DNA from 4 places in the Neobacillus sp. MER 74 genome. Region 3 is predicted to be linked to each of the others. Evidence: riboswitches for the same ligand, from Rfam matches in the RefSeq annotation. Region 3 holds a riboswitch; each other region holds the start of a gene.
The links. A riboswitch is a leader RNA that binds a small molecule or an ion and turns the genes downstream of it on or off. The one in region 3 is predicted to bind lysine.
Positions count from the first base shown of each region.

Region 1: it holds a riboswitch for lysine, as region 3 does, so the genes downstream of both, dapA (4-hydroxy-tetrahydrodipicolinate synthase) here and M3610_RS15610 (aspartate kinase) in region 3, are expected to answer to the same signal.
Region 2: it holds a riboswitch for lysine, as region 3 does, so the genes downstream of both, M3610_RS19885 (ABC transporter substrate-binding protein) here and M3610_RS15610 (aspartate kinase) in region 3, are expected to answer to the same signal.
Region 4: it holds a riboswitch for lysine, as region 3 does, so the genes downstream of both, M3610_RS22700 (amino acid permease) here and M3610_RS15610 (aspartate kinase) in region 3, are expected to answer to the same signal.

Region 1 is NZ_JAMAUV010000031.1:32,659-40,264, forward strand. Features, by position in the region: gene M3610_RS25360 (MarR family winged helix-turn-helix transcriptional regulator) at 86-505, shown strand; gene M3610_RS25365 (MFS transporter) at 519-1,733, shown strand; gene M3610_RS25370 (hypothetical protein) at 1,828-2,013, shown strand; lysine riboswitch at 2,111-2,290, shown strand; gene dapA (4-hydroxy-tetrahydrodipicolinate synthase) at 2,420-3,307, shown strand; gene M3610_RS25380 (ribonuclease J) at 3,469-5,142, shown strand; gene M3610_RS25385 (response regulator) at 5,225-5,746, opposite strand; gene desA (Delta(5) desaturase DesA) at 5,838-6,872, opposite strand; gene M3610_RS25395 (DEAD/DEAH box helicase) at 7,189-7,606, shown strand, end outside.
Region 2 is NZ_JAMAUV010000014.1:57,699-65,304, reverse strand. Features, by position in the region: gene M3610_RS19895 (amino acid ABC transporter ATP-binding protein) at 1-251, opposite strand, end outside; gene M3610_RS19890 (amino acid ABC transporter permease) at 248-931, opposite strand; gene M3610_RS19885 (ABC transporter substrate-binding protein) at 1,004-1,801, opposite strand; lysine riboswitch at 1,882-2,064, opposite strand; gene M3610_RS19880 (M20/M25/M40 family metallo-hydrolase) at 2,248-3,900, shown strand; gene M3610_RS19875 (vanadium-dependent haloperoxidase) at 4,506-6,071, shown strand; gene M3610_RS19870 (aspartate aminotransferase family protein) at 6,760-7,606, shown strand, end outside.
Region 3 is NZ_JAMAUV010000008.1:179,850-187,455, forward strand. Features, by position in the region: gene M3610_RS15590 (electron transfer flavoprotein subunit beta/FixA family protein) at 1-603, shown strand, start outside; gene M3610_RS15595 (electron transfer flavoprotein subunit alpha/FixB family protein) at 643-1,620, shown strand; gene trxA (thioredoxin) at 1,767-2,081, shown strand; gene uvrC (excinuclease ABC subunit UvrC) at 2,223-3,995, shown strand; lysine riboswitch at 4,066-4,243, shown strand; gene M3610_RS15610 (aspartate kinase) at 4,357-5,574, shown strand; gene M3610_RS15615 (YslB family protein) at 5,621-6,064, opposite strand; gene M3610_RS15620 (succinate dehydrogenase cytochrome b558 subunit) at 6,507-7,115, shown strand; gene sdhA (succinate dehydrogenase flavoprotein subunit) at 7,173-7,606, shown strand, end outside.
Region 4 is NZ_JAMAUV010000021.1:30,619-38,224, forward strand. Features, by position in the region: gene M3610_RS22695 (YitT family protein) at 19-831, opposite strand; lysine riboswitch at 1,037-1,227, shown strand; gene M3610_RS22700 (amino acid permease) at 1,330-2,811, shown strand; gene M3610_RS22705 (helix-turn-helix domain-containing protein) at 2,896-3,120, opposite strand; gene M3610_RS22710 (hypothetical protein) at 3,280-3,453, shown strand; gene M3610_RS22715 (hypothetical protein) at 3,543-3,698, shown strand; gene asnS (asparagine--tRNA ligase) at 3,695-5,086, opposite strand; gene M3610_RS22725 (alpha/beta hydrolase) at 5,229-6,140, opposite strand; gene M3610_RS22730 (hypothetical protein) at 6,339-6,569, shown strand; gene M3610_RS22735 (GNAT family N-acetyltransferase) at 6,584-7,048, opposite strand; gene M3610_RS22740 (BA3454 family stress response protein) at 7,234-7,368, shown strand; gene M3610_RS22745 (DUF2238 domain-containing protein) at 7,413-7,606, opposite strand, start outside.

The DNA of each region.
Region 1 (7,606 bases), on a different contig from region 3:
ATAAAACCACATCTGTTACACTAATATAGTTACCCAGGGTAATTATTACTCTAGCTAACTATTCGACTTATTCGAGGTGATTTAAATAAAGACTTCACAAAAATTCTTTCATCAATTATTGATGCTTTACCGCCCGTTTGAAAATAAATTGAATTTCCATTTGGCTGAGCATCAACTTCACAGAGCTCAATGGTCTATTTTTCACTGCTTATCCAATAATGGACCTGCTACACTTGTGGATCTTTCTCATTATTTATATGTAGAAAAACCCACAGTTACTAGGACTATTAATCGATTAGAGGAACTGGGCTATGTCGAACAGGTTCCTAGCCATGATAAACGTGAAAAGCGGATACAGCTGACTGAACTAGGAAAAAAAGTATATATAGAAGTTCGGGTCACGATTGATCAGTTTGAAAATGACATCTTAAAAGGTATCTCAGAACACGAACAGCTTGAAACCATCCAGATTATGGGGATCATTCGAGATAATATTATTAAGTAAGGGGTTTAATAACGTGAATCAACCAAGAGCTAAACTTTGGACTAAAGATTTTACGATTGTTTCCGGGGTCAATTTTTTCGTCACTTTAGTCTTTTATTTATTAATTGTCATCATTGGTGTCTATGCAGTAGACGAATTTCATGCTTCCACAAGTCAAGCAGGTCTTGCCACAGGAATCTTTATTGTTGGTTCATTAATTGGCAGGTTTTTGATCGGTAGATTTATTGAGTCTATTGGAAGGAAGAGAACATTAATCACTGGTTCCATCCTTTTTATTTTCACCCTTCTTTTATATTTTCTGAATTTCGGGATTACCTTCCTGCTTATAACACGACTACTCCATGGGATTGCAGCCGGAATGGTTGGTACAGCAACAGGAACGATCGTGGCCCAGATTATCCCTGCTTCACGGAAAGCTGAAGGAATTGGCTATTTCAGTATGAGCGCAACATTGGCTACCGCAATTGGCCCATTCATTGGCCTATACATGACCCAGCATACGGACTTTCAAATGATATTTATTTTCTCCCTTGTAATAGGGATCATTAGTTTAGTCACAGCGTTCTTTGTAAATGTGCCTCAATTAGAAGGAACACCCCAACCAACTGAAACAAAAGGATTTAAACTTTCTAATTATATTGAGCCCAATGCATTGCCAATTGCAGTTATTACATTAGTAGTAGCTTTTTGTTATTCCAGCGTTCTTTCATTTATTAACTTCTATGCAATAGAAATTGATCTAGTAAGCGCTGCAAGTTTCTTTTTCTTAGTTTATTCTATTGCCGTATTGTTATCACGCCCCCTTACCGGCCGTATAATGGATTTAAAAGGGGCAAACTATATTATGTATCCATGTATTATTGCCTTTGCCGTTGGTTTGTTTCTGCTTAGCACCGCAAACATCAGCATTATTTTATTAGCAGCAGGAGTATTAATCGGCCTTGGTTTCGGTAACTTGCAATCAAGTACCCAAGCCATAGCAGTAAAACTAACTCCTCCCCATCGGATGGGTTTGGCCACTTCCACTTTCTTTATCTTTCTTGATGCGGGTCTGGGTTTCGGTCCATACATCCTCGGGTTTATTATACCGTTAACAGGCTATCGTACTTTGTATGTCATTTTAGGTGCAGTCGTTCTTGCATCGATGGTTCTTTACCACTTCCTGCACGGTAAGAAAGAACTTCCAAGAAGAACCAGGGTGAATGAACCAACACCTGGCACTCATTGATTTCAAGCACCACCCTTCAGGCGGCAGACATAAAACCCGTCTTAAGCAAATATGATTAACATAAGAATCCTAAATAAAGGGGTCGGTAAATTTGATGATTTTTAATAAAATTGCATTATCCTTCGTAGTTTTCTTTTCCATCAGTATGATCATAAATACTTATTTAGGAGAAAAGGAACAGATTCAATCGGATGTTATTTATTTTGTGATGAACGGGTTTGCATATATTGTATCTGCATTAGAAGTAGAAAAAGAAGAACAGGGGTTAGAAACTGCATAAACTTTACAAATATAGTTCCTTTTCCCCCTTGAAACAAAAGGAATATTCTGATATATTTACTATTAATTATATATTTTTCTTACTTCAATACTTTTGAAGTGAGGATAGAGGTGCAAAGACCATTAGTACACAACTGGAGGATAATGAGGTCCAACGATGGTTGTAGAAAGGGGAATTTGCCGAAGTTTCATTGATTCTCATGATCATGAAGCTGGTTCTGCTATTGAATAAATACAGAACTGTCATATAGGAGACTATATGGAGGGCTATCTTACGCACGGGAACTTAGTTTTATTTATGTTTCTACTGCAACAGTGAACCCTCACTGTTGCTTTTTTGCGTTGAATTTTGAATGGCCTTGCCCACCTCTAAATTTTATAAAAATTTATTAAAAGGGTGAGAAAAAATGAATTTTGGCCAAGTTTTAACCGCAATGGTTACACCATTTGATCAAAATGGCGAGGTTGATTTTAACGCAGTAAGAAGATTAGTAGATTATTTAATTGAAAATGGGACGGACGGTCTCGTCGTTGCCGGTACAACCGGTGAATCTCCAACTTTAACGACGGATGAAAAAATCGCTTTATTTAAAGCCGTTGTCGTCGCAGCGAGAGGAAGAGTCCCAGTTATTGCTGGCACTGGCTCGAATAATACACGGGCATCTATCAGTTTAACAAAGCAAGCTGAAGAAACAGGTGTAGACGGGATCATGCTCGTTGCTCCATACTATAACAAACCTTCCCAAGAAGGTATGTATCAACATTTCAAAGCAATCGCTGAATCTACATCATTACCGGTTATGCTTTATAATATCCCTGGTCGAAGTGTGGTCAATCTATCCGCAGAGACCATTGTTCGCCTATCCCAAATCGAGAATATTGTTGCTGTTAAGGAAGCAAGCGGCAACCTGGATGACATGGCTTCTATTATTAGCCAAGCCCCTAGTGATTTTACCCTTTATAGTGGGGATGACAGCTTAACATTGCCGGTTTTAGCGATTGGCGGTGCTGGAGTTGTATCTGTTGCTTCCCATGTAATTGGCAATGAAATGCAAGAAATGATAAATCATTTTAAAAATGGACGCGTCCAAGAAGCGGCTCACTCTCATCGCCAACTGCTTCCTCTTATGAAGGCATTATTTACGGCTCCTAATCCGGCCCCAGTAAAAGCAGCCCTGAACATGAGCGGGGTGCAGGTTGGTGGACTTCGATTGCCATTGCTGCCTTTGAGTCACGATGAAGAAATGGCATTGCAAGTGGTTTTACCTGGACACCAAGTCAAAACATTAATTTAAATGCTGGTAGGCTGTCAACACATAGGGAATTTTGAATTCCGTACTGTTGACAGCCTTTTATTTTTCGGACCCTGACTGAAATTTTTCACTTTCCCTTTCCAATAAAGTCCAACCAAAAGGGCATACTATTCATATTTACATGGAATAGGGAGGATATTTACTTGCAAACCAATAATCAGCAATTATCCATTTTTGCTTTAGGCGGTATCAATGAAATCGGAAAAAACATGTATGTGGTTCAATATGCAGACGATATTTTTATTATTGACTGCGGCGGGAAGTTTCCAGATGAGAGTTTATTAGGAATTGATTTAATTATCCCTGATATTACTTATTTGGTAGAAAATCAGGAGAAAATCCGTGCTTTAATTGTCACTCATGGACATGAGGACCATATTGGCGGGATTCCGTATATATTAAGAAAATTGAACGTTCCTATTTACGCTACCCGCTTTACCTTGGGCCTGATTGAATTAAAAATTGACGAACACAGGTTGAATGGCAACACGAAACTCGTGACGATTGATTCAGATTCCAAGCTTGAGTTTGGAGAAACAACCGTTTCCTTCTTCAGAGTAAGTCACAGTATCCCGGATTGTCTCGGCATTGTTTTTCATACTCCTGAGGGGAATGTCGTTCATACTGGGGACTTCAAATTTGATTTAACACCAGTGAATAATCAACATTCTGATATTCATAAGATGGCTGATATTGGTGAGCAAGGTGTCTTAGTTTTAATATCAGAAAGTACCAATGCCGAGCGTAAGGGGCTAACGCCATCCGAGCAAATGATTGGTGGCACTTTAGATGAAGCCTTCATGAAAGCAGAAGGAAAAATCTTTATATCTACGTTTGCCTCGAATGTAAATCGTGTCCAGCAGGTTGTCGCCTCTGCCATAAAATCTAATCGAAAGATCGCCCTGCTTGGCCGTAGTATGGTAAATGTCGTTTCTGTTGCGATAGAGCGCGGGTATTTAAACATGCCAGAGGGAATGCTTATCGAAGCACGGGATGTTGACCAACTGGCGCCGGAAAAGGTTGCCATCCTATGTACTGGAAGTCAGGGGGAACCTATGGCCGCCCTTGCGCGACTGGCAAGCGGAAACTACCGGGATGTTTCCATTTATCCTGGGGATACAGTTATCTTAGCTGCCTCCCCAATACCGGGCAATGAAAAAAATGTGTCGAGAATCATCGACAACTTATTTCAACTAGGTGCTAAAGTGATCTATGGCTCGGGTAGTTCAACGGGCATGCACGTTTCAGGGCACGGTTATCAGGAAGATTTAAAGCTCATGCTTACCTTAATGAAACCAACCTATTTTATTCCGATTCATGGTGAATATCGAATGCTGCATCATCACCAGATGTTAGCAGAGTCTGTGGGCGTAGAAAAGGGAAATACATTTATTATTAAAAATGGTGATGTGGTTGATATCGAAAATTCCGTTGCCCGTCAGACCCGGTCCATTCCAGCTGGGGATACGTATGTTGACGGGATGGGCGTTGGCGATGTTGGGGACATTGTGCTCAGGGACCGGAGGCAGCTTTCTGAAGATGGAATGCTCGTAATTGTGATTACCATTAGTAAAGGAGACCGGAAGATTATTTCTGGGCCTGACACGATTACCCGCGGGTTCGTCTATGCCCGTGACTCAGACCAGCTCCTCAAAGAGATTAACCGCCTTACTAAGAAAACCATTAATGACCTCCAAACTGAAAATATCCGCCAATGGAATGTCATGAAACAAAACATCAAGAAAAGCGTCGGACAATACGTATTCGCCCAAACAAAAAGAAAACCGATGATTCTCCCTATTATAATTGAAATATGAAAAAGGGTGTCAGGCACCATGTGAAAAAATTTCACATGGTGCCTGACACCCAATGTTTTAATTGTTTTAATTACCTTCATTTTTAACCTGTTGGCAATTTTATTTTATCTAGTATAGTGGTGAGATAGTTTTTGACTGTGTTGATTTTTGTATGTTCTTTGAGGTGGTGGTGTTGGCGGATTACTTCCATATCTTGTTTTTGGTCAATGGGGTCTTCATCAATTAGTTCGGCGTTATAAATTTTATCCCCGTTATGAATGCTGCGAATGGAATTGGCTAGTTCATCACTAGGGCTATCCTTCAATAAAAACCCTCTTACCTCCGCCCGTAATGCACGACGATAATATCCACTTCGCGCAAAGGTAGTTAGGATAATCACCTTGCAGCCAAATGACTTTAATGCTTCTGCTGCCTCTAGCCCACTCATTTCAGGCATCTCTATATCCATAATACAAACATCAGGCTGAAGTTGATGCACTAGTGAAAGCGCCTCTTCCCCATTGCTCGCCTGACCGACCACTTCCATATCTTCTTCCAAATTCAAGAGAGAACCCATTGCTCCAAGCAGCAGTTCCTGATCCTCTGCAATAACGATTCGAATCATGTAAGCTCTCTCCTTATCCGGCAGTTGTTATGTAAATAACAACTCCCCTTAATGAAGGGGAGCTAGCCTGTTATAATGGGACCCTTAGTTGTTAAATTTCCGGTTTCACTTGTTGGACAGTGAACTTTTTCTTTGCTAAAACTCTAACTTCTTTAAAGGTTACAAAGTTTTTTTGTTCTTCATCCCATAAACGGAAGCGAAGAGACTTTAAGCTTGTAGCAAGGGTAATTGTTGGAACCTTTTGTAATGGAGGCGTGTTTTTATGTGCCTCTTCCAATTTATAGTTAGGTACTCTTGGGCTTAAATGGTGCACATGATGAAAGCCAATATTTCCAGTTAACCATTGCAATACTTTTGGAAGTTTATAGAATGAACTTCCTTCTACTGCTGCTTTCACATATTCCCACTCTTTATCTTCTTCAAAGTAAGAATCCTCAAACGTATGCTGTACGTAGAACAGCCATACACCTAATGCGCCTGAAATCATGAAAATTGAGCCTTCAACTAAGAGAAATGACTGCCATCCGATAGCCAAACAAAGCAAACTGATTAAGGCTACAATGAGCATATTGATTAAATATGTGTTATTACGTTCTTTTCTTTTTGCACCTTTACGATTAAAACGATTCTTAAGAAGGAACACATAGATCGGACCCAACCCAAGCATTACCAAAGGATTGCGATAAAAGCGATAAGCCAAACGAAGTTTTAGTGGTGCTGCTAAATATTCATCTACTGTTAATGTCCAAATATCTCCTGTACCTCGTTTATCCAAGTTTCCACTTGTAGCGTGGTGAACGGCATGTTCATATCCCCATTTATCGAACGGGAAGATCGTTAGTACCCCCATCATCGTGCCAACGATTCGATTCGTGCGCCGGCTTTTAAAAAAGGAATAATGGGTGCAATCATGAAAGATGATAAATATCCTTGTGAGAAATCCTGCAGCAAGGATGATTGGTACGAGTGCTAACCAATAGGAAACGGATAGGCTCAAATAGCCAAGGTACCATAAGGCAATAAATGGTACGACCGTATTAATAATCTGCCATACGCTTTCTTTTGTCGTTGATTTTTCAAAGGGAGCCACTTGTTTTTTTAGAGTCTTCGTATTTTGTAAGGTCATTTTTTGAATTCCCTTCCTTCTTCGTGTCGTTATATCAAAGTATAGAGAAACAAGTTTGTCCTTGTTAGTAGCAGGTGTCATGTGCAGGGTATGACAAATGTCACATTACAATAATATTTTTCAGCAAATTGGTGCCTGACACCAGATATACCAACACTTCTGGTGTCAGGCACTTTTTTTGAAATAATTTTAAAAATTATTTTGGGTGAATGGTGTATTTCCAGTATAATGGAGCGTATTCAGTTTATGCATATGATATTTCTTCGCGAGAAATCCTAAAGGTAAGCCGGATAATACTAATAAATGAGGTTAATACATGAGTAAAGTAAGTTTTGCGGATTATCATTTAAGTGACGAAATCACAAGAGCACTGACCATTTTAAAATATGACACACCTACCGAGGTCCAAACCGAGGTCATTCCCTTGGCATTGAAGAATCAAGATCTGGTTGTAAAATCGCAAACGGGCAGTGGTAAGACGGCTTCCTTCGCGATCCCTGTTTGCAACATGATTAACTGGGAAGAAAGAAAGCCACAAGCATTAATTCTTACCCCGACGAGAGAACTTGCGGTTCAAGTACGCGAGGATATCACGAATATTGGCAGGTTTAAACGGATTAAGGCCATGGCCGTTTATGGGAAAGAACCTTTTTCAAAGCAAAAAGAAGAACTGCAGCAGAAAACGCATGTCGTCGTCGGAACACCCGGACGCGTCATGGACCATATTGACAGAG
Region 2 (7,606 bases), on a different contig from region 3:
TGAAACACCATTCCTACCTTTTCTCTTACTTTATTTAAGTTTGTTTTTGCGAGGTCTATTTTTTCAGAATCAATGATAATGTCACCGCTCTCTGCCACTTCTAAAAAATTGAGGCAGCGAAGCAGCGTACTTTTACCAGAGCCGCTGGCACCGATCAGAACAACGACCTCTTTCTCTTCTACACTTAAGTTAATCTGTTTTAATACGTCAAGCTTACCAAAGGATTTTGAAAGATGGCTAATTTCAATCATGCGATTACTGCCTCCTTAGGTCTGCTGACATCCATTTTCTTTTCAATCCGATTAGCAACCCATGTGAAAATCAGAACGATAATCAAATAATAGACGCCGACAACAAAGTACGTTTCAAATGGCATATAGTTTTCACCTTGGACACTAAGAGCCGTGTTATATAGGTCCGTCACGGCAATATAGGCAACAAGGGAAGAATCTTTTAAGCCAATAATAAACTGATTGGCTAAAGACGGAATTGCTCTTTTGAAAGCCTGCGGGAAAATAATTCTCCTCATCGCAAGAGAATAGGACATTCCGAGTGACCTTGCCGCCTCCATCTGTCCGCGGTCAATGGATTGCACCGCTCCTCTAAAAATTTCCGCAATATAGGCTCCTGTATGTACACCTAATGCCAGAGCCCCTGCCGTGAAGCTGTCCAGGTTCACGATATTGGCAAGTCCATAATAAAGGAACATAATCTGAACAATGAGAGGCGTTCCACGAATAATACCTATATAGATATCGGCAATGCGATTTAGTATTTTACTAGAGGAAATTTTAAAGCCCGCGAAAATTATACCAATCACCATGGCAAATAATAGCGAGATGGCCGTTATCGCGATGGTCATCCAAGAAGCTTTCAAAAAAGCAATTCCGTGTTCACTAAAAATACTGATAATATTTTCAATAAATATCATGATGCGTACCTCCTTCGTTGAATCGTGCAAGCACCCACATCAGGTGCTTACACTAAAATCTTTGATCCTGTCTTACTTTTCCATGATGTTTGTATTAAACCATTTCATACTGATTTTTTCATACGTCCCATCGTTAATCATTGATTGGATAGCTTCGTTGATTTTATCAGCGAGCTCTTTGTTTCCTTCAGCTACCGCTACACTGACACGGTCTTCATTCAATAAATCGCCAATGGCCTTAATTTTTAAGCCTTTTTCATTTTTAGCACTCACACCGACAATTTTATCCGTGATGACCGCATCTAAACGGCCAAGCGCCAAATCTTGAAGGGCGTTAACGTCAGTTGGATAGCCTTTCACTTGATCAGATAATTCATCGGCCATGTCTTTCCACGTACTAGCTTGAATAACACCAATTTTTTTGCCTTTTAAATCCTCTTTCGATTGAATCGCGGAATTGCCTTCCGCTACAAAAATCTGTGCACCAGATAAATAATATGGATTGGTGAAATCAACTTGCTTATCTCGCTCAGGTGTAGCAGTCATACTTCCAATAATGGCATCATATTTGTTTGCCTTTAATCCTTGGATAATCGTTTCCCATGGATTGGTTACAGGGTTGGCTTCAAGCCCAATTCTCTTAGCAATTTCTGTTCCAATTTCAACATCAAATCCAGTCAATTTACCGTCTTTCTTAAAGTTTAACGGTGGATACTGCCCGGTCATCGAGAATGTTAACGCACCTTTTTTCACTAACTCATGCTTAGAGCCACTTGCTTTTGCTGCCTTTTCTCCATCAGGCTTCTCCGTGCCGCAAGCAGATAAAATCAACATCATCGCCGCTGCTAATAAAAATGCAAACTTTTTCATAAAAATCCCCTCCTAGGTAATAAAAAAACACCGTCCATGTGAGTATGACGGTGTTCTACACACCCTCATCAGTTAGCATTGGTGAAGATAGTTCTCCACAATTCCAAGGAACTGTGACAGTTCTGCCCCTATTCGAGTGCAGACCCAGCTTTCTGAAAGCAGTGATTTCAGAAGCTTCGGCGATGGATCCTTTTTCCTATTTTCATAGATTTCACTGAATCTCCAATAGGATACTAATATCAATCGCGACCTCTACCCCATCTAATGCTTAAAGATGAGGATTTATATTTAGTTTAATGAAACAAGTTTTAGTATATATAAATATTCTTACTTTTGCAATAATATTTTTGATGTTATTTTTTATCAAAATTAAAGACTTGACGGGCTTTCTCTTCTGAGATACATTTTTTCTAAATACCAATTTACTAGAAAAGAAGGTCAGGCGTATGTTGCAATGTCGTGAGGATGTGCTGACATTCACGAAACAGCTTGTAAACATTGAAAGTGTCGTTAATACCAATGGCGAAAAGGCCATTGCACAGTCTTTATATTCTATGATTTCTTCTATTCCCTATTTTTCACAAAACCCTAGCCACCTAGTGTTAGAACAAACACTCAACGACGATCAAGAGCGTTATAATGTTCTTGCTTTTGTGAAAGGAACGAAGGGAACGAGCAGCCGCACGGTGATTTTGATGGGTCATATTGATACGGTTGGGATTGAAGATTTTAACCATTTAAAAGACCAGGCTTGCTTCCCAGACCAACTGATGGAGTCACTAAAAATGGAACAGCTGCCGGCTGCCGCTAAAGAACATTTAGACTCAGGCGACTGGTTATTTGGCCGCGGCGTCCTTGATATGAAAAGCGGGGTTGCCAGTCACTTATACCTCTTAAACTATTATTCCGAGCACCCTGAAGAACTAGACGGTAACATTGTTCTCTTATCGGAATGTGACGAAGAGGACAGCTCCCACGGTGTTCTTTCCGCATTGAAAACATTGAAACGCTGGAAAGAGGAACATGGGTTTACCTATGTAGCCGCGATTAATGCGGATTTCGTTTCACCAAGATACGAAGGCGACGAAAATCGCTATATCTACAAGGGGACCGTTGGAAAGCTGCTGCCATCTTTCTTTATTACCGGAGCAGAAACGCATGTAGGTTCCGCCTTTGAGGGACTCGATCCGAACTTTATTGCGGCCGAGCTGACCAGACAAATCAATTACAATCCGGAGCTTTGTAACGAAGCGTTTGGTGAAACCACCGTTCCTCCTGTTTCGTTAAAACAAACAGATTTGAAGCCTTCTTATACCGTTCAAACGGCCTTAGCTGCCTATGTTTATTACAATTTCTTTATTCATTCCTGGTCGCCAAAGGACGTGCTTGAAAAATTAAGGGAACAAGCGATAATTGCTTTTACCAATGCCCTGACTTCCTTCGAAGAAAGATATAAACAATACAGCACATTGAGCGGCGAACCCTATGTACAGCACCCTTGGAAACCTAGAGTGATGACGTACGAGGAAATGGAACAATTATTGGTTGAAGAGAACGGCGAAGCGTTCACGGCACATATGAGTCAATTTAAAGAACAGCTTTTAAAAAATACAGAACTAGATACGCGCATGTTTGCCGCAAAAGTGGTTGAGGAAGCTTGGAAATGGATGAATGATAAAAGTCCGGCCATCATTCTGTTTTACTCATCTCTGTACTCCCCACGAATTGAATTGACAGGGAAAACAACGGACGAGCTTGCTTTAATTACGGCCTTGGATGAAGCTGTGGAAGAGCTCCAGCCAAACTATCAACATCCGATGGTGACACGTAACTTTTTCCCTTATATCTCAGATATGAGTTTTGTTGCGCTAAGTGATGACGAAGCCGGTATTAATGCCGAATCAAACAATAACCCGGGCTGGGGCACCAAGCTCTTTGTAGACTACCAAGACATTCGCGATATCAATGTACCAGTAATCAATATCGGCCCTTATGGTCTAGATGCTCACAAGAAACTTGAAAGACTAGAAATGACCTACTCCTTTGAAATCGTACCAAATCTAACAAACCTCGTGATTCAGAAACTATTAAATCATTGAGGCCAAAAGCCTGTAGACTCGTCTGGTCTACAGGCTTTTTTGTTTTGCGGCACCGGCGCGATCGGAAAATAAGCGGAGTTTTTCCGGTTAAATGCAGAATGGAGCTCGTTTTGGGGTAAATAAGGGAAGTTTTTCCGGTTATTCAAAGCGAAATCCACCATTTTCGCGCTTTTCGAGTAAATAGGAGGAATTTCTCCGGCTATTTTGGTTATTTTTAATGATAATTTCTAAATAAGCGGAATTTTTCCGCTTATTTATCTGATCGGATGCTTAACATGATCCCCCAACCGATAAGAGCGGACCCTCTTGATCCCGGATGCAGGAATCAACATCTTTTTGTCGACTAGTTGAGAAAGTGCTTTTTTTTACCGTTTAAAGACTTGCGGAGTAGTTAATATAAAAAGAATAGTTAGAGAAGAATTTGAGGATAAAACTATCTTTAGTTTAATAGAAATTTGTCAATTTATATTTTATATTTCGACCATACCATTCTGAGACCAAGAGTTTAATATATTTTCCCCCAATGCCATTTCCAAGAATAATAAAAATAATAAATTTCATAAACAAAAAAAGAAAAAATGAATACGATAAATAGAGGTGATCTATTGGACAAGCACAAATTTAAAAAGGTAATTAAAAAAATGTCCAGGTATATAAATTCGTGTCTTCTCGGTCCCTTATCTCCTGCCGAAAGACGCGATAAAGCATTTGAAATTCGTATGGAGGCCGCGAAATTCTATAAGAATCAGCCGCTGGTCAACCATCGAAATAATGGGGATGAAGATAGGTATCCAAATAAAATAGCCAGTTATTCGAAAGCATTGCCGCATAATGAGTTAGGAGAGGTTAATCTCAAAGCATATCATAATTATTTAGAAGCTTTGAAATCAGGAGACTCGAAAGATTTTGAGAAGATTCCAATGGGTGGTGCTGCGAAGCTGGTAAATCCACAGTCTGCATATGCATATGACTTAGTCGGACCCGATAGTCATCAGCTGGTTCTTCACGCACCTCCAGACTTTAGCAGTGCTGATCTTGCTGGAGAAATGGTTGAGCTTTATTGGCAAGCACTTGCAAGAGACATTCCATTCAATGAATACGATAGCAACCAATTAACAAAGGATGCAGCCGCAGAACTTTCAGGTCTGCCTGTTTTTAATGGGCCAAAAATCAATGGACAAGTCACGACAGGTACATTGTTCCGCGGGAACTATCAAGGCAGCATAGAAGGGCCTTATATTTCACAATTTTTATGGAAAAATATCCCCTTTGTTTCTACTGAAATTATCCAACAATACAATACTATTTTGCCAGGGGATGACCATCTAACTTCCTATAGCGAATGGCTGGCCGTACAAAACGGCTCAAATCCTCATAACAAAAAGATGGATTCCGTACCCCGCTATATTCGCAATGGCCGGGATTTAGCCGAATGGGTACACAATGATAGTTCGATTGATAGCGGGTTAATGGCTTGTTACCTTTTGCTAAGCTATGGCAGTAAAGCATTAGATCCGGAAAATCCTTATTTTAACTCTGCCACACAAGTTGGATTTCCTACCTTTGGGGTCCCGCATATTTTGGACTTCATCACAAGAGCTTCACGTCCAGCCCTTGATGCAGTCTGGTTCCAAAAATGGCTCGTTCATCGCCGGTTCCGCCCCGAAGAATTCGGTGGTCGGATTCATAATAAGATGATGGGTGCTGATTACCCCATCAATCCAGTAGTTATGAATTCTGAAGCACTTATCCAAACGTTTAATAAATTCGGCACGTACTTGCTTCCTCAAGCTTATTCAGAAGGATGCCCAACTCACCCTTCTTATCCTTCCGGTCATGCCGCCTTTATTGGGGCGATGGTAACAATGATGAAAGCCTTCTTTGATGAATCGTATGAAATACCCGATCCGGTTGTAGCCAGTTCTGATGGTCTTCAACTCCTGCCTTACGATGGGAAGCTAACGCTAGGAGGGGAACTGAATAAACTTGCAGCAAATATTGCCATTGGGCGAACGATTGCTGGGGTTCACTACCGTAGTAGTGCGATCAATGGTATGTTACTTGGAGAAGCTGTAGCCATAGGAATCTTAAGAGATTACAAGCGAACCTATAATGAGAGTTTCAAAGGATTCTCTCTTACAAAATTTGATGGATCTAAAATAACGACCTGAGAATTTTGATGATTCTAAAGAATAGTTACACCAAATTTGGAAAACTATTATTTGTACTGAATGCTTCCAAACGATAATATTTAAACGATTAAGGCCACTCTGCAAATGGGAGTGGCCTTTTCTATTAGGGAGCGCAAAAATCCAATGCGTTTTCAGCATTCTTTCCAATCAACCGTTTGATACTCTATCCTATTCCTTTTTATTAGAAAAGGAACAAGCTTATCCAGCTCAGATTAATTACCAGTATTTTTCCAATAAATGTCGTAAATTTCGTAAAGTACGTCATAAGTAACCAAAATTATGTCATAAATCTCTTAAAATACGTCATAAGTGTCCGTCTTTATGTAATAAATCTAATCGAATGAGGAAAAAGGATCAGTCCCCGCTGCGTTAAAACAGCGGAGAACTGATCCTTTTTTCTATCACACTTTTTCACGGCATAATATACTATTAAGCATAATGTTCGCACCTTAACCGTAGTCTTCATAGGAAGTTAATTTATCCTCACGATGACTGTAGCCATTATTGAAACTTGGCACAAAAATCCTCTTAGTATGTAAGAGGCGATGAATGGTTGTCAATATGTTAAACATCTTTTGAAAACGTTTTACATTATGTCTGATGATTATAGGGTCATTACCCTTCACAATAAAGATAGATGAAACAAATTGTAAAGGAGTGACTCAGGATGGGAAATGTTCAAACAGGTGAAAATTTAGTCACGAAAGATGAGAAATACCTATGGCATTCAATGAAGCCGTATAACCCTCAAGCTACTAGCATCATTCAAAAAGCGGAGGGTGCTTGGCTGACAGATATTGATGGGAATCGTTATTTGGATGCCATGTCGGGACTATGGTGTGTAAATGTTGGGTATGGAAGAGAAGAAATTGCAAAAGCGGCATATGACCAGCTTCTCGAGAATAACTATACACCATTAACAAATGGGCATCCTACGGCGATTTTACTGGCTGAAAAAATCAGCGAGTTATTAGGTGGAGATTATGTAGTATTTTTCTCCAATAGCGGCTCTGAGGCAAATGAAACAGCCTTTAAAATCGTCAGGCAGTATTACCAGCAAAAAGGGCAAGGCAGCCGTTATAAAATTGTCTCTCGGTATCGCGCCTATCACGGGAACTCCATGGGAGCACTTGCCGCAACAGGGCAAGCTGAACGGAAATATAAATACGAACCATTAGCACCTGGTTTTATTCATGTGAAAGCCCCGGATCAATATCGCTCCAATGAGGATGGATTTACGAATCCAACCGATTTACCTTCTGTTAAAGCAGTAGACGAAATCATGACATGGGAACATTCAGAAACGATTGCGGCGATGATATTGGAGCCGATTATTACAGGCGGCGGGGTCATTATGCCTCCAGATGATTACTTAAAGGGTGTAAAAGAAGTGTGCGAGAAGCATGGTGCCTTATTAATTGTCGATGAAGTCATCTGCGGCTTTGGACGGACAGGAAAAGCCTTTGGCCACCAACATTATGGGGTACAGCCAGACATTATTACCATGGCAAAAG
Region 3 (7,606 bases):
ATTTCTGTTGGAACAGAAGAAGCAGAAAAGCAATTACGTACTGCACTGGCAATGGGTGCAGATAAAGCAGTCCTTATCAATACCGAGGATGATGTAGAAGGCGGAGATCAATTTACGACAGCAAAAATCCTTGCTGAATATTTAAAGGATAAAGATGCTGATTTAATCATTGGCGGAAATGTAGCGATTGACGGTGGATCAGGTCAAGTGGGCCCACGTGTTGCGGAATTGTTAAACATACCTTATGTAACCACTATTACTAAATTAGAAATTGACGGAACAAATGTAACCGTTGCCAGAGACGTTGAAGGTGATTCTGAAGTCATCGAAACTAGCCTCCCACTATTAGTTACAGCCCAACAAGGACTAAACGAACCGCGCTACCCATCCTTACCTGGGATTATGAAAGCAAAGAAGAAGCCGCTTGAAGAATTAGAGTTAGATGACCTAGACCTTGATGAAGACGATGTGGAAGCAAAAACAAAAACGATTGAAATTTATTTGCCGCCTAAGAAGGAAGCAGGCCGCGTTCTAGCCGGCGATTTGAATGATCAAGTAAAAGAACTTGTTCAACTTCTTCATACCGAAGCAAAAGTAATCTAACGGGTTTAATACAAATTTTGATCTCAGGAGGTATATGGAATGTCAAGAAAAGTGGTAGTTTTAGGAGAAGTTCGTGACGGTTCATTACGTAATGTGTCATTCGAAGCAATTGCAGCAGCAAAAACAGTTGCTGAAGGCGGAGAAGTAGTTGGTGTTTTAGTGGGCGATTCTGTAAGTGCTCTATCGACTGAGTTAATCCAATTTGGTGCGGACCGTGTGGTTGTGGTTGAAGATGAGAAATTAAAACTTTATACATCAGATGGTTACGCTCAAGCACTTTTAGCGGTGCTTGACCAAGAAAAACCAGAAGGGCTGATTTTGGGACATACCTCATTAGGTAAAGACCTTTCCCCAAGAATTGCCGGAAAATTAGCATCAGGTTTAATCTCAGACGCCACTGCTATTGAAGTAGCGGGTGGAAATGTCGTGTTCACAAGACCGATTTATTCCGGTAAAGCATTTGAAAGGAAAATTGTGACAGAGGGCTTGATTTTCGCAACGGTACGACCAAATAATATCGCCCCACTTGAGAAAGACGAAGGCAGAAGCGGAGATGTATCAGCCCTTTCTGTAGAAATCAAGGATCTTCGTGCAATCATTAAAGAGGTCGTTAGAAAAGCGAGTGAGGGTGTTGATTTAAGCGAGGCGAAAGTAGTTATTTCAGGAGGCCGCGGTGTAAAAAGTGCGGATGGGTTCCAACCGCTTAAAGAGTTAGCCACAGTCCTTGGCGGTGCAGTAGGTGCTTCTCGTGGTGCTTGTGATGCTGATTATTGTGATTACTCGCTGCAAATTGGCCAAACGGGCAAGGTTGTTACACCAGATCTTTATATTGCTTGCGGCATTTCCGGAGCTATTCAGCATTTAGCCGGGATGTCTAACTCAAAAGTAATCGTTGCTATTAACAAGGACCCAGAAGCAAACATTTTTAAAGTAGCTGATTACGGAATTGTCGGTGACTTGTTTGAAGTAGTTCCATTACTAACTGAGGAGTTTAAAAAGCTCAAAGTACACTCATAATAATAAGGGCGAGCGGAATGCTTCCGCTCGTTTTGTATTTTGTTTATTTTGGGGATAATAATTGATGAAGCAATTTATTAGCTTGATTTTTTAAACGATGTTATACTTTCGGTAGTAACTCAGTAATCATTAGGAGGGCAATATAAATGGCAATTTCACATTTAACTGATCAAAACTTTTCGGCTGAAACTGGTTCAGGCCTTGTTCTTGTAGATTTTTGGGCACCATGGTGCGGACCTTGTAAAATGATCGCTCCAGTTCTTGAAGAACTTGACTTAGAAATGGGCGATAAGGTAAAAATCACTAAACTTGATGTGGATGATAACCCGCAAACTGCAGCAAACTTTGGTGTAATGAGCATCCCAACTTTATTAGTGATGAAAAATGGAGAAGTCGTTGATAAAGTTGTCGGCTTCCAACCAAAAGATGCACTAGCAGGTGTTTTAGAAAAACACGTGTAAATAAAATGAAAATGCCTTAGCTTGGAAATAACCCAGCTAAGGTTTTTTTATTTTTCCAAGAGACTACTACTTTTAATTATGCGCCGTTTCCTTTAATATTTTAACAGTAGATTATATATAAGACGGGAGAGAGTGGCCGGAATGAATGAAACAATTAAGCAAAAACTGACGCTGCTGCCGGATCAACCTGGCTGCTACTTAATGAAAGACCGTCAGGGAACGATTATTTATGTGGGAAAAGCTAAGGTACTAAAGAATCGTGTCCGTTCCTATTTTACGGGGACGCACGATGGGAAGACACTAAGACTTGTCAATGAAATTGAGGACTTTGAATATATCGTAACCTCTTCGAATATTGAAGCACTTTTGCTGGAACTGAATCTTATTAAAAAGTACGATCCAAAATACAATATCATGCTGAAGGATGATAAAACCTATCCGTTTATCAAGTTAACAGCGGAAAAGCATCCCAAACTTATTATCACAAGAAAAGTAAAAAAGGATAAAGGCAAATACTTTGGTCCGTATCCCAATGTGACAGCAGCAAACGAAACCAAAAAGCTTCTTGACCGAATCTACCCGCTCCGCAAATGCTCAACCCTGCCGGACCGAGTCTGTTTATATTATCATTTAGGACAGTGCCTGGCACCATGTGTGAATGAAGTTCAGGAAGAACAGTATAAACAGATGACGGATGAAATCACCCGCTTTTTAAATGGCGGGTATAAGGAAATAAAAAAAGAGCTGAAGGAAAAAATGGCTGCTGCCTCCGAAGAATTGGACTTTGAACGTGCAAAAGAATATCGTGACAAAATCATCCATATTGAAACGATTATGGAAAAACAAAAAATTACGATGACCGATTTTACCGACCGTGATGTTTTTGGCTATGCAGTTGATAAAGGCTGGATGTGTGTGCAAGTCTTTTTTGTCCGCCAAGGCAAACTAATTGAGCGGGACGTTTCGATGTTCCCCGTCTATAATGAGCCAGAGGAAGAAATCTTAACGTTCCTCGGTCAGTTTTATTCGAAAGCCAATCACTTTAAGCCGAAAGAAATTCTCATTCAAGATGATGTCGAGTTGAGTTTAGCAGAACAACTGTTGGAAGTTAAAGTGCTTCAGCCCCAACGAGGACAGAAAAAGGATCTTGTGCAATTAGCGATTAAAAATGCAAAAATTGCTTTGAATGAAAAATTTTCACTAATTGAAAAGGATGAAAATCGAACCATTAAGGCAGTGGAGAACCTGGGAGAATTACTGGGAATCTACACGCCGCACCGGATTGAAGCCTTTGATAATTCTAACATCCAAGGGACAGACCCTGTATCAGCAATGGTAGTGTTCATTGATGGCAAGGCGAACCATCGTGAATACCGTAAATACAAAATCAAAACCGTTCAAGGGCCGGATGATTATGAATCGATGCGAGAAGTAACGAGAAGAAGGTACTCACGCGCGCTAAAAGAGGAACTTCCTCTTCCTGATTTAATCATTATTGATGGTGGTAAAGGGCATGTTGAAGCCGTACGAGATGTTTTGGAAAATGAATTAGGCTTAGATATTCCGCTCTCGGGGCTTGTAAAAGACGAAAAACACCGGACATCCCAATTGCTGTATGGCAATCCTTTAGGAATTGTTCCGCTCGGGCGAAACAGCCAGGAGTTTTATTTACTGCAAAGGATTCAAGATGAAGTCCATCGTTTTGCGATCACCTTCCATCGCCAACTGCGCGGAAAAACTGCGTTTCAATCCTTGCTTGATGATATTCCGGGAATTGGGGAGAAACGGAAAAAGTTATTGTTAAAACAGTTCGGCTCGGTGAAAAAAATGAAAGAAGCAAGTAAAGAGGAATTCATAAATATCGGAATTCCCATGAATGTAGCCGAAGAATTAATCAAAAAACTTCAGTCTTAGTGATTGTCAGAAAAAAAGGACCATGCTATAATAAGTGAAAATTTAATTTACTATCACTTTTACGTATTAAAGTGAAGGTAGAGGTGCGAGCTTCAAGAGTAGTGGTTCTGAGAAGGATGAGCTTCTGAGAAGAATCATGAAAGGGGATGTTCGCCGAAGTAAAGAAGGTCTCATAACTTTCTTTTCTGGTCCTGTATTGAATAAATGCTGGATTGTCAAGACTAATGTCTTGGAGAGCTATCTTACATTGTAGGTGCGAGAATTTTTTTCGTGTTTTAAGCAATGAGATGCCCTTCTCATTGCTTTTTTGTGTTTATTTGGGGAAAAATATGAATTACATCTGGAGAAGGGGAAAACAAACATGGGGATTATTGTACAAAAGTTCGGAGGCACCTCCGTCGCTAATGTAGAAAGAATTTTAAATGTTGCATCATGTGTAAAAGGTGAGGTTGACCGTGGAAATAATGTGGTTGTTGTTGTTTCTGCAATGGGTAAATCTACGGATACACTCGTCGGTTTAGCAAAGGAGATTTCAACGCAGCCAAACAAACGGGAAATGGACATGCTGTTATCGACCGGGGAACAAGTAACAATTTCGTTACTGTCTATGGCTCTCAACCAGCAAGGGCTTGATGCTGTGTCCTTTACAGGGTGGCAGGCTGGTATTATGACCGAACCAGTACATGGAAATGCCCGGATTTCTAATATTAAAACAGCAGCGATTGAATCACAGCTTGAATCCGGCAAGGTGGTTATTGTTGCGGGATTCCAAGGAATCACCGAAGAGGGGGAAATTACTACACTTGGCCGTGGCGGTTCCGATACCACAGCCGTTGCACTGGCAGCAGCCTTAAAGGCAGATAAATGTGACATATATACGGATGTAACGGGAGTTTTCACAACGGATCCAAGATATGTGAAGAGTGCCCGCAAGCTATTATCCGTATCGTACGATGAAATGCTGGAGTTAGCTAATTTAGGTGCAGGAGTACTTCATCCACGAGCAGTGGAATTTGCTAAAAACTATCAAGTACGTCTCGAAGTTCGTTCGAGCATGGAGAAAATAGAAGGAACAGTTATTGAGGGGGAAGCAGCAATGGAACAAAACTTAGTAGTCCGCGGAGTTGCATTTGAAGACGAAATTACAAAAGTAACAGTATTAGGGTTGGCTAATTCATTAACAAGCCTATCAACCATTTTTACCACACTTGCTGAAAATCATCTGAATGTGGATATTATTATCCAAAGCACAACTGAGGGTGGATCTGCGAATTTGTCCTTCTCTATTCATACAAATGATCTATTAGAAACATTAAAGGTCCTAGAAGACAATAAAGCTGTTTTGAATTATGAGCAAATTGATGCTGAAAACAAATTAGCGAAGGTGTCGATTGTCGGATCAGGGATGATTTCCAATCCCGGTGTAGCAGCAAAGATGTTTGAGGTACTCGCTGCAAACAACATCCAAATCAAAATGGTCAGCACATCAGAAATAAAAGTGTCAGCCGTTGTAGAAGAAAAAAATATGTTAAAAGCAGTAGAAGCTTTACACGAAGCATTCGGACTTGCAGTTCAATAAAAAAGAATGGTGTCAGGCACTATTCGGTGCCTGACACCATTTTCAATTAGTTTTTTTCCCATTTCACTGTGAAAACAACTTTATTGGATTTTTTTATTGGATGTTCGAAGGTTTCGGCGTTGGCTTCTTTTTGCAATTCAATTTGTTGAGCAAGGAATCCTGCTTCAAGTTGGAAAAAATGTTCAGCCTTTGACTTAACGCGTGAAATAATGAGCGGACTAATTAATTCAAATTGGAACTCAGTTTTATTTTCTTTCACAAGTTCTAACTGGCCCCATGAGGCCTTGGCGAAGAAATCAATAATCTGTTCTAAATCCATTAATGGATATTTTCGTGCAAGTCGTTTTCCAGCCCAATATAAAATTTCAGGTGTGTCTTTCCCTAAAATCTCAGGCAAGAGAACTTCTCTGATTAGTTCATATCCGAAGATAGAAATAGTTCTAGGTTCATCAATATCGATCGTTTCATTCATAACTGTACTATTATTCACAAGCTTCCCCTCTTTCTATCATTCTATTATATACATTTTTGGTTAATTTTTAGTACAGTTTTTCTAGTTATGATGAATCAAATTTAGCTTATTTTTTTGTTATTTTGCAATATCTTACCTTGTTTTCCATGATAATTATCATTCCCGATAAAGAAATAATAACAACCGTTTTTTCTTGGTAATTAATTGAAGGAATTCAAGAAATGTTGAGAAAAGACCCATTTTTTTAGCGAGTATATATTAATTATTATAATATCAATATATTTAAAAAATTTTAGTTTTATCCGAGTAATGTGTATCCGTTTTCTTGACGCTCTTAGATGATGGGAGTAAAATGAACTTGTCACATTATTGTCACAGTGATGCGAAGTTTCGACAAAAGTGGATTTAATTTGATAGAAACTGAACATCATTTTTTTTAACATTATAGGGGGGTAAATTTATGGCGGGTAATCGAGAGTTTGTTTATCGGAGATTGCATTCGTTGCTAGGTGTTATTCCAATCGGGATCTTTGTCATGCAGCATCTAATTGTGAATCACTATGCAACAGAAGGGGTAGAATCCTTCAACAAAGCAGCGAACTTTATGGGGAATCTTCCATTTCGCTATGTTTTAGAAACTGTAATTATTTATTTACCGATTTTATTCCATGCAATCTACGGGCTGTATATCGCTTTTACAGCTAAAAACAATGCAAGTCAATATGGTTTTTTTAGAAACTGGATGTTTATGCTACAACGTGTGTCTGGTGTAATTACACTAATTTTCATCACATGGCATGTGTGGGAAACTCGTATCGCTGCTGCTTTTGGAAATGAAGTTAACTTCCAAATGATGCAAGATATCCTATCATCCCCATTCATGTTTGGATTTTATGTTGTTGGTATCATTTCAGCAATTTTCCACTTTGCAAATGGCTTGTGGTCATTCTTGGTAAGCTGGGGCATTACAGTATCGCCTCGTTCTCAAGTGATTACTACATACGTGACAATCGTTATTTTCTTGGCTCTATCTTATGTTGGTGTAACGACATTACTAGCTTTTGTATAAAAAATGAACGATTGCTCGGAAAAATATTGGATTTTGGATTAAGGGAGTGAGTCACGAATGAGTAAAGGTAAGGTTATTGTAGTCGGCGGTGGTTTAGCTGGCTTAATGGCAACGATTAAGGTTGCAGAAACAGGAACACCAGTAGAATTATTTTCTTTAGTGCCTGTTAAACGCTCTCACTCTGTTTGTGCCCAGGGTGGTATTAATGGAGCAGTAAATACAAAAGGTGAAGGGGATTCCACATGGATTCACTTTGATGACACAGTATATGGCGGAGATTTCTTAGCTAACCAGCCGCCAGTAAAAGCAATGTGTGACGCAGCACCTGGAATTATTCACTTAATGGACCGTATGGGAGTTATGTTTAACCGTACTCCTGAAGGATTACTTGATTTCCGACGCTTTGGTGGAACACAGCATCACCGTACTGCATTTGCTGGAGCAACCACTGGTCAACAGCTGCTTTATGCATTGGATGAACAAGTTCGCCG
Region 4 (7,606 bases), on a different contig from region 3:
ATAGATGCAACCCTTTATTTATGGACTTGGCCGATGAAACAGCCCCATTACTTCAATCGTTTCTGTAATATTAACAAAGGAACGCGAATCGACTTCCGTGATTAAGTGTTTCACTTCATTAAGTTCGTATCTGGAAATGACTGTTATCAATACATTCCGCTGGTTATTTGAGTATCCGCCAACACCGTCCAAAACAGTTAAGCCTCGATACAAATTCTTTAGTAAATGATTCCTCATCTCTTCGCCTTTATCTGTAATAATCATTAGAGTTAATTTTGCATGATCCGTATAGATTGCATCGACTACTTTACCTGTCACAAAAATAGATACTAAGGTATAAAGTGCAGAATCCCAATCAAACAAAAATCCACTAATCATAATAACTACCGCATTCATACCTGAAAGTAAAGTACCAATTGGAAAATCCCTTTTTCTTGCTACGATCATGCCAATAATGTCAAATCCCCCAGTCGATCCGGAACAACGGAAAACGATTCCGACACCTAAGCCCGTTAACGCACCACCAAAAATAGATGAAAGAATTCTATCATCTGCGATCGCAAATACGGGAATTACATATAATCCTATCGAGATAACAATAACCGAAAAGATCGAATTCACGATAAATCTTTTTCCTAACATTTTATATCCAATAATTAACAAAGGAAAATTCAAAAGGAAATTTGCCACCCCTGTATTCACCGGTGAGATCATCCCTAATATCATTGAAATTCCACTTAATCCACTGCTCAATACTTCATGTGGGATTAAGAAAAGGTTAAAGGCAACCACAATAATTAGAGATCCCAATATCATTCCAACAATCTGCATGGTAAAAATCCTCCTAATACGAACAGGCATCAATTCTAATTCAAAATAATACCGATACTCTCACTTAAAGTAAAATAAAAAAATTAATTTAAAAAAAACAAATTATCTGTTTATTGCTGATTAGAAAATTACATATTGACAAATCTATAAAAATTCATTTACTATATTAATATATTTAATTTCATATGATAAATCCTCATCAAACCGATGAGGTAGAGGTCGCGGTTTTTATTAGTAAAGTGGACGAGATGTGAGAGACATTCATGACTCTACTTAAAAGGAAAAACTGCCGAAGTGTGCTTTTACTCTTCAAAAAGCATGCTGGGTCTGTCTTCAAATAGGAACAGAACTGTCACGATTATTTCTACCAGCTAATCGTGTTGAGCTATCTTTCGGAAGGTATGATGCGGGGTATTGTAATGCCATCGATTATTCCTCGATGGCATTTTTGTATTCCAAACTCCTTCACGAAAAAAAGAAAAAAGAGGAGTCAAGACTATGCAAACAGCTAGAGTATTAAAAGAATCTGAATATACCAGTGATTTAACACTAGAAAAAGCTCCATCGGACTTAAAAAGAGGGTTAAAATCTCGTCATCTCACCATGATTTCGCTTGGCGGAACGATTGGAACGGGACTTTTTCTTGCTAGCGGCGGCGCAATCCATAGCGCAGGACCTGGCGGAGCCATCCTATCCTACCTTGTTATTGGTGTCATGGTTTACTTTTTGATGCAAGGGTTAGCTGAAATGGGTGCCTATATGCCCGTTGCAGGAAGCTTTAGTACGTATGCCACCAAATTTGTCGATCCCTCCCTTGGTTTTGCGCTCGGCTGGAACTATTGGTATAACTGGGCCATAACGATTGCTGCAGAATTAGCTGCGGTAACGATGATCATGAAATTCTGGTTCCCAAATACTCCTTCATTTATCTGGAGCGGTATCTTTTTAGTGATTATGTTTCTCTTAAACTACCTTTCTGTTAAAGGATTTGGAGAAGCAGAGTATTGGTTTTCCTTAATTAAAGTGGTAACAGTTATTATTTTTGTTGTTACTGGTACGTTAATGATTTTCGGTATCATGGGTAATGAAGCACCTGGCTTCAAGAACTTCACGATTGGTGATGCACCATTCCACGGTGGATTTTTGTCAATGCTAGGCATCTTTATGGCTGCAGGCTTTTCCTTTCAAGGAACTGAACTTTTAGGTGTAGCAGCTGGTGAAACAGAGGATCCAAAAAAAGCCATCCCACGTGCCGTGAAGCAGGTGTTCTGGCGTATTTTATTATTTTATGTATTGGCGATTTTAGTCATCGGGCTTCTTATTCCTTATACAAATGACAATTTAGCAAATGGCGACGTTACTGTAAGCCCGTTTACTTTGGTTTTCCAAAAGGCAGGAATTGCTTTCGCTGCATCAATCATGAATGCAGTAATCTTAACCGCCGTTTTATCGGCAGGAAATTCAGGAATGTATGCATCAACTCGTATGCTTTGGGATTTGGCCCGACAAGGTAAAGCTCCTAAATTCCTTGGAAAATTAAACAAAAGAGGCGTTCCAGTAAATGCCTTAATTGCAACAACTTTGGTGGGGACACTTGCTTTCCTTGCCTCATTCTTTGGTGATGGAACAGTGTATATCTGGTTGTTAAACGCTTCAGGCATGTCCGGCTTTATCGCTTGGCTGGGGATTGCAGTTTGTCATTATCGTTTCCGAAAGGCTTTTATTGCCCAAGGCAAAGATTTGAGCTTATTACCATATAAATCAAAACTTTTCCCATTTGGCCCTATCTTTGCTTTTCTTGTATGTGGATTTGTTGTTTTAGGACAAAACTATTCAGCATTTATGGGTGATCATATCGATTGGAATGGAGTATTAGTCTCCTACATCGGCCTGCCATTATTCTTACTTGTTTGGGTGGGATATAAATTAACAAAGAAAACGAAAGTAATTCCTTTAAAGGAATGTGACTTAAACCCTTAATTCCAAAGAAATAGTACGCAAAAATGCGTGCTATTTTTTTCATACAAAAAAACAGACTCTATGTTGAGTCTGTTTTTTATGCTTCTATGCTTCTTTCTCCTCTGAAGACCAAATATATAAATCTTCAATGCGGCAATTCAATTCTTTGGAAATGGTCATTGCAGTATTTAAGTTCATTACTTTCTTTGACAGATAGTCGTTGAGTTGAGTTTGAGGAATATTTGTATTCCTTTCCAAACTTTCCAAGTCCATACCGTTTTTAGCTAGTAATTCTTTGAGGTTACTTTTTCTTGCCTTATAATTTGTCAAAATGACACCTCACTTTCTTTAAAGCATAACACATTACGTTTTGTTTTGAAAGGAAGTGGGCTTTATGATTTCCAATTGAGTTTACTTATCCAATAAGATAGCAATAGGATTAAGGATTTTATGATATACTTAATAAGGAATAGGTAAAGGGGTGTAAAAGTGAAAAACTCAACCAATCTATACAAAAACGGACAATCTGTAAATATTATTGAAACTGGCGAAGTCGTCACCATTCTAAAATCACAATATGTAAAAAACATGAAAAGATATTCTTATATCGTTAAGGAACACCCGGAAACATTCTTTTTCGAAGAGGAATTAAAGGACCAATAATAATCAAAAAAGAGAAGACCAGTTCGAAACTGGTCTTCTCTTTTTAATTAAAGGCTGTTTTAAAGGGAAATGTTGATTGTGGAACTCTGTTGATTGGAGTGGAAGGCACGAAGACTCCTGCGGGAGTACGGGGCAGGGGAGACCCCGCAGGCGCTGAAAGCGCCGAGGAGGCTCCCCGCAACGCCCGCGGAAAGCGAAGTGCCTGGAACGGAAATCAACAGACAAGTTTAACACAGCCTAATTAAAACTCAGCATTCCCTGTTGTTCTTGGGAACGGAATGACGTCCCTAATATTAGTCATTCCTGTTAGATACATAATTAAACGCTCAAAACCAATACCATATCCTGAATGTTTCGTACCGCCATACTTCCTTAATTCCAGGTACCACCAGTAATCTTCTTCAGTCATGCCAAGTTCATTTATTTTACCTGCTAAGATTTCTTCACGTTCTTCACGCTGACTTCCGCCAATCAATTCACCAATACCCGGTACTAATAAATCTGTTGCAGCAACTGTTTTGTTGTCTTCATTTAGTCTCATATAGAAAGCTTTGATTTCTTTTGGATAATCAGTAACAAATACAGGTCGTTTAAATACCTTTTCACTTAAATAGCGTTCATGCTCGGTTTGCAAGTCAAGGCCCCACTCAACTGGATAGGCAAACGTTTCACCTGACTCCCGTAAAATATCAATCGCTTCTGTATAGGTCACACGGCCAAAGTCTGCCGTATAGGCATTATTTAACCGGTCTAGTAAACCTTTTTCAATAAAGCTGTTAAAGAAATTCATTTCTTCAGGAGCCTGTTCTAATACATAGCCAATTACATATTTCACCATTTCTTCTGCTAAATCCATGATATCCGGCAATTCAGCAAAAGCAACCTCAGGCTCAACCATCCAAAATTCCGCCGCATGTCGCGCAGTGTTAGAGTTTTCTGCTCTAAATGTTGGGCCAAAGGTATAGACATTCCGGAATGCCAATGCAAACGCTTCTGCCGATAACTGCCCGCTTACGGTCAAATTGGTTTCTTTGTTAAAGAAATCCTTGCTAAGATCCGTTTTGCCCTCTTCATTTTTCGGAAGATTGTCCATATCTAAGGTAGTTACTCGGAACATTTCCCCTGCACCTTCTGTATCACTGCCGGTAATAATTGGTGAATGAACATACACAAACCCTTTATCTTGGAAAAATTTATGAATCGCATAGGACGCAAGCGACCTTACACGAAAAACGGCTGAAAATGTATTAGTCCTTGGCCGTAAATGGGCAATTGTTCGTAAGTATTCAAACGAATGCTTCTTCTTTTGCAATGGATAATCCACATTTGACGTACCTTCAATCACAATGTCAGTCGCTTTTATTTCAAAAGGCTGCTTTGCTTGAGGAGTATGAATAAAATCCCCTTTTACCCTAATGGATGAGCTGATTGGAAGTTTCGCGATTTCCTTAAAGTTCGCTAACTGCTCATCAAAAACAATCTGTACACCTTTAAAAAAGCTGCCATCATTTAATTCAATGAACCCAAAAGTTTTGGAATCACGAATGGTCCGAATCCACCCAGTTAATTCTACTTTTTGATCAATATAGCTTTCGGTATTTCTGTATAAATCCTTGATTAAGGCCTGTTTCATTGGTTTTCCTCCTAAATCTTATGTAAAAAGGTAAAAAAAACCTCCCATCCCATTGGGACGAAAGGTAATATTCCATAATACTATCATCGTTTTTCTTTTATCCCTTCAATATTATATAAAAATCATATCAAATTAGCAATATTCAACAAGATTTCCGTTTTAAAAGTAATTTTTTAGTCAGCGTCGATTCTTTTAAAAGCTTGGATTTCTGCCCGGAGAATTGCACATTCAGCCATTCTATCCGGTCATAGAAGGCATCTTCGCAGTCGGAAAATTCATGATTCGTATCATACCAACTGATTTTTTTTGGAGAACTAGCAATTGAATAAAGAGAATTAGCATGGTTTCGACCGATATATTCGTCATTTTCAGCAAATTGGAAAAAGATCGATGCTGGCGAAGCATTTTTAACATAATGAATCGCATCCAATTTCTTAAGACTCGAAATAAAAAATTCGAAGCGTTCAGGTGGTAGGAAACCACGAATTAGCACGGCTGATGGATGCTCACTTGTCATTTGCATCTCTGACACCTGTCCATATCCTGAGATCAGAATAAATGTTTTTATGCGATTTTCAATACCAGAAAGAATACCACCCCATGCTGCCCCCATGCCTTGGCCGACAAAGGCGATCTTGGATTCATCCACCTTTCCTAGTTCTCTAAGCAACGTGACTCCCCTTTTTATATCCATTACTGTTTGAATATATTTTTGAATATCTGCCATTTCCTCAATCGTTTTTGTAAACTCTTTCTTTCCTCGCAACTCTAGTTGTTTATTCCCTCTTAAGTATTGGGCTTCAATGAGCAGGGTTATATAGCCCTGGGTTGCTAGCATTTGGGCCTCACAGAAAAATGTTTTTCTATCTCCTTGACTTGGGTGCATATAAATGACTGCAGGTAGAGGGCCTAGTTGATCCGGTATGAATAGGTAGGCTGAAACCTCTCCTTTGAAAGGGCTTTCATATTTTACGTCATTAATATGATATCCATCTTTGGGAATTGTTTTAACCACCGCAAAACCAGAAAGTTTTTCTTCCTTATACTCAAACATTAACAACCGCCCCCGCGAAGATTCTTTATTATAATTTATTTGAATTTTCTAATTAATAGACCGTTCTCATACAAGATTCTTATATAAAAACAAAATCTCTAGAGTTTTAATAAGTTTTCAGAATATTAGCAGGAAAAAAGTTGCTTCTCGTCGAAATAGTAAAAAAATGTTATTTTTGATTATAGAGGAGTGATAATTGTGGATAAGGTAACATGTATTGCCTATCTATTATACAAGTCATCCAAGAATCAAGACATTAGAGAAAAAGCAATCCTTTTATTAAACGGCGATTTGTCCATACGAGATTTAAAAAAAGATGCGTCTATTCAGACACATGTGATCATTGCTGAATCACTGCTGAAAAAAAATCAAATCGATAAAGATCAAGTTCAGCACTTTGCCGAGCAATTCATGTATTTAGAGGTGTAACATTCAATTTGATGTTATTGTCCGATTGATTTTTCGTAACAAAAAATACCACTTCCATTTTGCATGGTTGTTGAATTATAATAATTAAATCCTAATGCTTCCCAAAAGCGTTGTGCTCTTAAGTTCTCTTTTAATACACCAATTCTAACGATTTTCTTACCTCGTTTCAGCATCTCATTTTCGTAGACTGCAAATGCCTGTGCACCGAACCCATATCCTTGATAATCACCATGCAGCAGTAATAGCCCTAACCACGGGTAATGGTCCTTCGGGTTTTCTAGTAAGTAATCAATTATTCCAATATACGTGTCATCAAGCTTAATAAAGGCACTGATTGAATTAGGATTTAAGAATTCTTCTTCCATATCAGCAAGTGTTCTGGCCTCTTTACCATTTTCAAACATATTATATTGGGGATTCGAATTAATCATTTCGAGTGCGATATATAACGTTTCTTTTTTAACCTCTTCAAAATACATTGAAATTAGAAACCTCCATTTTATAGATACTCTAACATGATTATATCAAAACTAAATACATTAGAAATGTTCAATGAACAATTCATGTCATAATTTTTCAAATTGCAAAATAGGTTTAATCGTTGTGTAATTTTTAATTACATATTAAACCAATAAATTTTATTATTGAAAAGGAGATTTTATTTATGGTACAAGTTGAAGTAACTGTTACTTTCGAAGGAAAAAGCTATTTAACAAACGTCATCACCAATCGTGAAACTTCAGAGGATAAAATTTTCCAACTTGCTTTAGAACAAGTTCAAAAACAATGGAAGAAATAAAATTAACCAGCAGATGGATTCTGCTGGTTTTTGATTTTTTCAGATTATTCACTCGTTACAATTTTTTGAATCTGCCGCGAATGAATGATACGTAAAGTAATGTAGGAAATAATACTGCCAATTAATGCTAACAGCATGTCCCATTGGGTATCCCAAACATCACCTTGGGTTCCAAGGAAAGCCTCTGCTGCTTCTCCTGTCAACAAAGCCACAGTGAATTCGACTAATTCATAGGTTG